Regions from separate parts of the Microbulbifer weihaiensis genome, predicted to be linked through region 1. Evidence: predicted binding sites of a transcription regulator. Region 1 holds the regulator's gene; the other holds the start of a gene.
What was found. The regulator LexA, encoded in region 1, represses DNA repair genes until DNA is damaged. The targets are predictions, from matches to a motif close to ACTGTNTNTANANACAGT.
Positions count from the first base shown of each region.

Region 2: the regulator LexA is predicted to act here: its motif matches at 2,653-2,670, upstream of uvrD (DNA helicase II).

Region 1 covers NZ_JBLWFL010000006.1:82,141-86,667, reverse strand. The annotation lists gene ACNKU7_RS08580 (TetR/AcrR family transcriptional regulator) at 1-471, opposite strand, end outside; gene ACNKU7_RS08575 (DUF6763 family protein) at 700-1,032, shown strand; gene ACNKU7_RS08570 (LOG family protein) at 1,108-1,755, opposite strand; gene lexA (transcriptional repressor LexA) at 2,065-2,673, shown strand; gene ACNKU7_RS08560 (hypothetical protein) at 2,774-3,028, opposite strand; gene ACNKU7_RS08555 (DUF6586 family protein) at 3,091-3,618, opposite strand; gene topA (type I DNA topoisomerase) at 3,618-4,527, opposite strand, start outside.
Region 2 covers NZ_JBLWFL010000007.1:188,768-193,294, reverse strand. The annotation lists gene ACNKU7_RS11050 (TRAP transporter substrate-binding protein) at 1-233, opposite strand, end outside; gene uvrD (DNA helicase II) at 388-2,619, opposite strand; gene hexR (transcriptional regulator HexR) at 2,938-3,792, shown strand; gene ACNKU7_RS11035 (DUF4153 domain-containing protein) at 3,808-4,527, shown strand, end outside.

The DNA.
Region 1 (4,527 bases):
CCAGTAGAAAGTAACCGGGTCGATCCCAGGCAGCGCCTCCCTTAGCAGCCCGGCAAAACGGCGGTATGTGGATCCGTAGCGCAACACGATGAATCGACGCATATGCCCCTGCGACTGGGTATAGGCGAGACCTAGCAGACGCATAAACCGCTTTGGATCCCTGCCCTCGTTTGCCAGCCCGGCCAGCGCCACGCTGTACAGGCTCTGTAGCAGGTCATCTACCTGTAACTCGCCATCCTGGCTCGCACGCCGGCTGAGTTCTCGGTCCAGATGCTCCGTAAAAGGTGTAAGAAAGCGCTCAAACACCGCCTGAATAAGTTCTTTTTTCGAACCAAAGTGATAGTTCACCGCTGCCAGGTTTACCCCGGCGGTGCTGGTGATCGTGCGTAACGACGTCTCGGTAAATCCGCGTTCGGCGAACAGCACCTCTGCGGCGTCCAGAATGCGACCGACTGTATCTGGCTGACTCATGCCAATTCAAACCATTAATTTAAACGCTTGTTTAACACACGAGACTAGCACAGTCGGCGGCAAATGGAACAACCTCGCATCAGGCAGCTACCCCATACCCCGCAATCCCGCGGCCTGCGCGCCATCCTGCGCCTGCCGCAAAGCGGATCCATTGAACTACCGGGCTGCCGACAACAACACTAGATTGCCTACGAGAGATCAAAAATTTCGCAACAGGAGGGCATGCGCATGGCCAGAATTGCCCCGGAAATCGGTAGCTGGTTCGAGAACTTTGATACCGGCGACCTTTTTGAGGTGGTCGCGGTGGACTATCAGGGTCACAGCATCGAAATACAGTATCTCGACGGCACCGTCGACGAAATCGAGTTTGACAGCTGGCCTCAACTGCCAGTGATAGGCGCTGCTCCTCCTGAGGACGCCAATGCCGGTTACGGGCGTTTAGCGGAGGAAATGCAGGATGCGGAAGACGGGGGTTACCGAAGCCCGGTGCTTTCGCCGGCACAGAATGCCGTTGACCGGCTGGAGGGGGATAGCTTTTCCGGCACTGATGAAGGTTACTGATCACAGCCAACTGGCAACGGATTGGAATGCGCTCACGCTCACCTCACCCTGACGTGCGCGCAACATTAGGCTGCATCAGGGCGTTTCATTGCGCTCTCGAATATATTCGATAATGATTTCCGCTGCTTCATCGACCGTATCAACCAGCCGAAAAAGATTGAGATCCGAGGCATCGATACACTGCCGTTCAAGTACCGTGTTCATCAGCCAGTCCACCAGGCCTGCCCAATAGCGCTTGCCCACCAGCACAATCGGAAACCGAAAGACTTTCTTTGTCTGCACGAGTGTCAGCGCTTCAAACAACTCGTCCATTGTGCCGTAACCACCGGGCAGCGCGATAAAGCCCACAGCGTGCTTTACGAACATGAATTTTCGGACGAAGAAATAGCGAAAGTGCAAACTGATATCTAGGTAGGCATTGGGATATTGCTCGAAGGGCAATTCGATATTCAGGCCAATGGAAGAGCCCGATTCCGGAAATGCACCTCGATTACACGCTTCCATCAAACCGGGGCCACCGCCGGTTATCACCGGAATACCCTCACTGGACAGCAGCTCGCCAAGACGCACGGCCTGTTGGTACTCGGGACTATCTTCCGGGAACCGTGCACTGCCAAAAACGGTGACTGCCCCCTTGAGGCTGATCAAGCGCTCAATGCCATCGACAAGTTCCGATTGAATACGCAGCACTCGCCACGCCTCCGGCATTTTTGCATCCAGCATATGCCTTCTCCTTATTCAAACAACGCGGTTTAATTTACCGAGCCGGTCCCGGGAAAATGCGCCGAAGGCACTTAGCACGCAGTGCTGTACACCCACGACATCTGAGCGGACACGGGATATTTTCCGGCGGTACTGGTTCCTGTCTTTTCGTTACCTCCATTCAATTCGCGCTGCATCAGGCAGCAAAAAGTTTTCAGCGACACCCCAAGTTTAGCAGCCCTTTTAGCGCCCACCGTGAAAGATTGCGCTACCCCTAAATCTGTATATAATCACAGCAACTGTATAAAAATACAGACAACAGGAATGCCCATGACAAATCTCACTGCTCGCCAGGCTCAGGTTCTGGATCTGATCAAGTCCTATCTGGATGAAACAGGCTACCCACCAACCCGGGCCGAAATCGCCCAGGAGCTGGGTTTTCGCTCACCCAATGCTGCGGAAGAACACCTGAAGGCCCTTGCAAGAAAAGGCGCAATCGAAATGGTGGCCGGAGCATCCCGGGGTATTCGAATCCCGGATCACCATACTGGGCTGCCAGTGGTTGGGCGCGTAGCCGCGGGCAATCCAATACTCGCGGAAGAGAACATCGAAGAGTACTGTGAGATACCTGCGGAATTCTTTCACCCGCCAGCAGACTACCTGCTGCGAGTGCACGGGATGAGCATGAAAGACGCGGGCATTCTGGACGGGGATTTACTCGCAGTGCAGCGCACTGACAACATCCGCAATGGTCAGATTGTTGTTGCCCGAATTGATGACGAGGTTACCGTGAAGCGCTTCCGCCGCCGCGGCAACCAGGCGACGGTTCAGCTGCTGCCTGAGAATGCGGAGTTTGATGTTATCCAGGTGGATATGCGCGACAAGAATTTTGCCATCGAAGGGCTGGCTGTTGGGGTTATCCGCCAACACGCGGACTGATCCGACCTACCCCACCTGGCAGTCATGCATAAAAAAACAGGGCCCGATGGGCCCTGTTTTTTTATGTGCGGCAGCAAGCTGCCGCCAATGGTCGCAGAATTCAGTGGATCGTGTGTTCGGTGAGATCCACGTCCTCTTCTTCAAAGGGCTCAGGCTCCAGCTCATTCAAATCCTGAACGGCTTCGATACCGGCCTCGAGCATCGCGCGGGCGATGGCGACCTTGTGCTCGCGCAGGAAGTGCAGGCTCTCCTCTGAGAAATGAATGCGTACCAGCGGGTCTTCCTTGTGGCCGGCACGGCGCAGCGCCACATCGCCATTGGACAACTCGATGATTTCAAAGGTCTCAGAGGACATTCACTTCTCCAGTTACAGCGGGATTTGCGCGCAGTGTAACACAGCTGCCCACGATTACCCCGCTACCACTCCTGCCCCTGGGCACGCTGGCGAGCAATCAGCTCGCTAAGCGAACGGCACCAAAAGGTTAATTTTTGAGCACCCAGGGTATCTACCCGCGGCTCATCCAGCTGCGCCAGAGGAATCAGGGAGGCCGCTGCAGCGCCACCGGCTTTACCGACATCTGCCAACGGGTTCTGGGCGGAAAGCCGCCAGAGCCCCTTCCACGCCCAAGCCATCCCATATAACCAGCTGTCCGGGTTTTCTTCCAACCCGACCAGTTCATCGATTTCCGCACTGGTTTTCTGCCGTGCCTCGGCCAACTTCTTCAGCGCTCGGGCACTTTCCGGCTCAGCGCCCAGCCCCAGCTGGTGGGCCTGCTCGCCGAGGAACGCCCGGTAGGCCCGCCACAGGTGAAGCAGAGCCCCTTCAAGCAGTGCCGTTTCCGCAAGGGGGGGCGCATCCGCACGCGCCCCACCGGATACCACTTCAAGCAACAGCTGGCCTTTCCGCAGCGCAGAAGCCACGCTGCCGGTATAGGGGTTACTCATCAACTTTTGCTACCGGTCGGACGCTTCTTTGCGGGTGCCTTTTTCGCTGCGGCCTTTTTCTTGGCCGCCGGCTTCTTCTTGGCCGGCGCCTCTACCTGCCACTTCCCGGCGGTGTAAAACGCCTTCCAGCCCGTTGCTTTGCCGTCTTCTTCAGACTGCACGTACTGCTCCTGGGTTTTGCGGCTAAAGCGCACCACCGTGTCCCGACCCTCGTCGTCTTCCACCGGCGCGGAGAACAGGAAGCTGTACTTGGGATCAATCTCGTCCTTGTGCGGCAGCAACTCCTTGACCAGCGGCGCGCGGGTTTCACGGTTCTTCGGGAACTGACTGGCGGCCAGGAACAGACCGGATGCGCCGTCTCGCAGAATATACGTGTCATCCACTTTTTCGCAGGCGAGCTCCGGCATCGGCACCGGATCCATCTTCGGTGGTGCAGGCTGCCCGTTCTTGAGAAGCTTGCGCGTATTCTTGCAGGCTTCGTTAGTGCAACCGAAGTACTTGCCAAAACGGCCGGACTTCAGCTGCATGTCACTTCCGCACTTGTCGCACTCAATCAACGGGCCATCGTATCCCTTGATTTTGAAGGTGCCCTTCTCTACCTCAAAACCGTTACAGTCCGGGTTGTTACCGCAGATGTGCAGCTTGCGGTGCTCGTCCAGCAGGTAGCTGTCCATCGCAGTGCCACACTTCTGGCAGCGACGCTTGTCACGCAGCTGGCGGGTTTCCGCTTCCTCGTCCTTATCCGCGTCGATCGCTTCCTCCCCGGACACCAGGTTCATGGTGTTGGTGCAGCGCTCCTTGGGCGGGAGGGCGTAACCGGAACAACCGAGGAAGACACCGGTAGAGCCGGTGCGAATCTGCATGTGGCGACCGCACTGGCTGCATTCAATATCGGTGTCTGTCGGCGCA
Region 2 (4,527 bases), on a different contig from region 1:
CGCGCGAAGCGCTCCGGCGCGCTGCCGAGACCGGGAAAGTTTTTCGGCCAGGTGGTGACCAGTTTCCATTCGTAGGTTTGCTGGCCCGACGGGTTGGGGGAAGAGCTGTCGTATGACGTTACGCTTTGTGCGCTATCCACCCTCGATACCACCAAGGCACCGAAAGTAACTACCAAGAGCGCAAGCAGGCCGAGGATGACGGCGGGATACCAGTTGAGTTTTTTCATATCCATTTGAATTTTTATTGTTCGTTTTTTACGTCATCCCGGCGTATGCCGGGATCCAGTGGGAATAGCAGGCACTTTAAAACTTTTGCATAGCCTGCGGTTAGCTGGATCCCGGATCAAGTCCGGGATGACGGTGCCATTTATCCGGGTAGTGGCGGCCTTAAAGCGGCTGTAACTTGGCCATGGACACCACCAGCCACTTGCTGCCGGCATCGTCGAAGTTGACCTGCACGCGCGCGCGCGGCCCCGAGCCCTCGAACTGGACCACCGTGCCCTCGCCGAACTTGGCGTGTTCCACGCGGCCGCCCAGTGCCAGAGGCGGCAGGTCGTCGTCGAACTCCGGCGCCGGGTCGGAGTAGGGGTTGATACCGCTTCCAAATTTACCGTAGTTGGGCTGGAACAGGGGCTTGGAGATCTCCGTCTTGAGACGCACTTCATGCACCAGGTTCGGCGGGATTTCATTCACAAACCGCGACGGCTTGTTGTAGGTCTCGGTGCCGAACAGGCGGCGGCTCTCGGCGTAGGTGATATACAGCTTCTGCATCGCGCGGGTGATGCCCACGTAACACAGGCGCCGCTCCTCCTCCATGCGCCCCGGCTCCTGCGCCGACATTTTGTGCGGGAACAGGTTTTCCTCCACCCCGGCCATGAACACCAGCGGAAACTCCAGGCCTTTGGCCGAGTGCAGGGTCATCAGCTGCACCGCATCCTCGAACTCATCCGCCTGGCCTTCGCCGGCATCCAGCGCGGCGCTGTCGAGGAACTGGTTGAGCAGGGAGACTTCTTCTTCGTCCACCACTTCACCCTCGGCGTCGGTGGCCTGGGGCACACCGTCGAAGGCGCGGCACGCGCTCACCAGTTCCTGTAGGTTCTCCACCCGGGTCTGGCCTTTCTCGCCTTTTTCCTTGCTGTGGAAATCCACCAGGCCGGTCTTCTCGATCGCCAGCTCGGCAATATGATCGAGGGTCTTGTCGACACTCTCTTCGTCCAGTGCGTCCACCAGACTGAGGAAGCTGGCCAGGGCATTGCCGGCGCGGGCCGCGAGCACTTTCTGCTGCAGCATTTTCTCGGCCGCCGACCACATGGAACTGCCGTGCTCGCGCGCGAATTCACGCACCAGCTCCACGGTGCGCGCGCCGATGCCGCGGGTCGGGGTGTTCACCACCCGCTCGAAGGAGGTGTCGTCGTGGCGATTGGTAATCAGGCGCATGTACGAAAGCGCGTTCTTGATTTCCATGCGCTCGTAGAAGCGCTGGCCACCGTAGATGCGGTAGGGCACCTGTTCCCGCAGCAGGCCTTCTTCCAGCACCCGCGACTGGGCGTTGGAGCGGTAGAGGATGGCCACGCTGTCGCGGCGGTTGCCATCGCGCACCCAGTCCTGGATGCGCTCGACGATAAAGCGCGCTTCGTCCTGCTCGTTGTAGGCGGAGTAGAGCGCGATCGGCTCGCCCTCGTCGCCCTCGGTCCACAGTTCCTTGCCGAGGCGGTCGCTGTTGTTGGCGATCACCGCATTGGCCGCCTTCAGGATGGTGCTGGTGGAGCGGTAGTTCTGCTCCAGGCGCACCATCTGCACCTCGTGCAGGTCCTGCTCGAAGTGCTGGATGTTTTCGATCTTGGCGCCGCGCCAGCCGTAGATAGACTGGTCGTCATCGCCCACCGCAGTGATCCGGCACTCGTTGCCTGCCAGCAGGCGAAGCCAGGCGTACTGTATGGTATTGGTGTCCTGGAACTCATCCACCAGGATATACGGGAAGCGGCGGCGATAGTGGGCAAGGATGCCGTCGTTGTCGCGCAGCAGTTCGTGCGCGCGCAGCAGCAGCTCGCCGAAATCCACCACGCCCGCGCGCTGGCAGGCTGCCTCATACGCGCTGTAGATCGTCACCATGGTCTGCAGCCACGGATCGCCGGTGAGCTGAATGTACTGCGGGCGCAGCCCTTCGTCTTTCTGCGCACCGATCCACCACTGGCTTTCCCGCGGCGGCCACTTCTTCTCGTCCAGCCCCAGCTCGTTCTGCACCCGCTTGATCAGGCGCAGCTGGTCGTCGCTGTCGAGGATCTGGAAGTTCTGCGGCAGTTTCGCTTCCTGCCAGTGGGCGCGCAGCAGGCGGTGGGCAAGGCCGTGGAAGGTTCCCACCCACATGCCGAAGGTGTTCATCCCCAGCAATTCTTCGATGCGCCCGCGCATTTCGCGCGCGGCCTTGTTGGTGAAGGTCACGGCCATGATGGAGTAGGGCGAGGCGCCCTCGACCTGCATCAGCCAGGCGATGCGGTGCACCAGCACACGGGTCTTGCCCGAGCCGGCGCCGGCCAGAACCAGTTGGTTACCCGGGGGCGCGGCCACGGCCTCGCGCTGGGCGTCGTTCAGGGGGTCTAAAAGTAGTGATACGTCCATGGGCGGGGATTGTATCAGAGCCACGGCTGGATACCTGTTTATATGAACAGGATTTATATCCACAACTACTGGCTGCGAAGGGACTGCTGCCGGGTGCGCCTTCGCCGGACCGTCTGCGGCCAGGACGGCCGCAGCCGAGCCCCCAGGGATGGGTTTACGGCGTGTCCGGCGAAGGCGCACCCGGCAGCAGACCCGCCACCAATTCTGGTATGTGCTCAGCGATTCGCCAGCATGCAGGCTTCTACGATACCCGCAGTGCTCGCCAGCACCCGCCTGTGCCGCTAAACTGCACGGCTTGAACCAGAGTAAGGTAATGTCGTGAAGCCAGCGGAAGTCACGCAGAAGATCAGCGAACAATTGAGTTCCATGCGCAAATCAGAGCGCAAGGTCGCTGAATATATCCTCGCCAATCCCGACGAAATCATTCATATGCGTATCGTCGACCTGGCAACCGAAGCCCAGGTCAGCGAACCCACTGTGGTGCGCTTCTGCCGCGCCGTGGGCTGCTCCGGGTTCCAGGAATTCAAGCTCAATCTCGCCCAGCAGCTGGCCTCAAGCCCCAGCTTCGGCCAGATCGCGGTCACCGACACCGACACCATCGCCGAATACAAGCGCAAGGTGTTCGACTCCACAGTCGATACCCTGCTGAACGTGCGCGACAAGATCGACAACCGCGCCCTCGAGGCCGCCGTGACCGCCATCGCCGCCGCCAAGCGGGTGGAATTCTTCGGCTTCGGCGCCTCCGGTGCCGTCGCCGCCGACGCCAAGCACAAATTCTTCCGCCTGCAGCTGGCCGCCGCCGCCCACTCCGACCACCACATGCAGAGCATGTCGGCCATGAGCATGGAGCCCGGTGACGTCGTTGTGGCGATCTCCCAGAGCGGCCGCACCTCCTCGCTGCTGCGCTCAATGGAAATGGCCAAGCAGCAGGGCGCCACCGTGATCGGCCTCGGCCCGAGTGGATCCCCGGTTACCCGCAAGGCGACCATTCCGCTGGAAGTGGACGTCGAGGAAGACATCGAACTCTACACCCCACTGTCCTCACGCATCGCACACCTGGTGGTGATCGACGTGCTGGCCATCGGCGTGGCCCAGCGCAAGGGGCCCAAGTTGCAGGAACACCTGCTCAAGCTGAAACAGGGGCTGTACAACCTGCGGGAAGAGAAGCACTAAACAAGAGACGCAGGAATGCAGGGAAGCATCCAGACCGCCGAAGCGCCGGAGTCCGCAGGGGAGCCTGGCAACCTGACGCACGCCAACAAGCGCGTGATCCTCATCAGCGCACTGATCCAGGGGCTGGCCCTCTACGGTCTCAAGTTCTTTGATGCAGTGGAAAGCTGGTCGCCAGTCTGGCAGTACCTCTGCTACACCCTCGCCATCGCAATACCCCCCCTCGTCATTGCGATCACAGCCCCGCGTGTTGCCCACAGCGCCCGCTGGGTAATCGCCGGCTACGCCGGCGTCCTGGCCCTGCTGGCAATCTACCGCGGCTATCAGTGCACACCTGCGGAAACGGTTCACTGCGGCCCGCCTGTGGCCTATGCCATTGCCATCGTCATCGCCACCTTCATCCTCGCATTCCTGTTGCGTGCCAGCGCCACCGGTAACCGCGCGCTGCAGCGCCCGGATTACCCGGCACTGTTCCACTACTCCTGGGATAACGCCCTGACCGCGGCGCTCACGCTGGCCTTTACCGGCATCTTCTGGCTCATTTTGCTGCTGTGGCAGGGGCTGTTCCGCCTGGTTGGGATAGATTTGTTCCACGAGTGGTTCAGGCAGGACTGGTTCATCTATCCGGTGACCTGGCTGGTGGCCGGGTGCGGCGCCATCCTGTTCCGCGCCCAGCAAAGTTTCGTGCTCACCCTGAAACGACTGCTGCGCACCATGCTGATGGCGCTGCTGCCACTG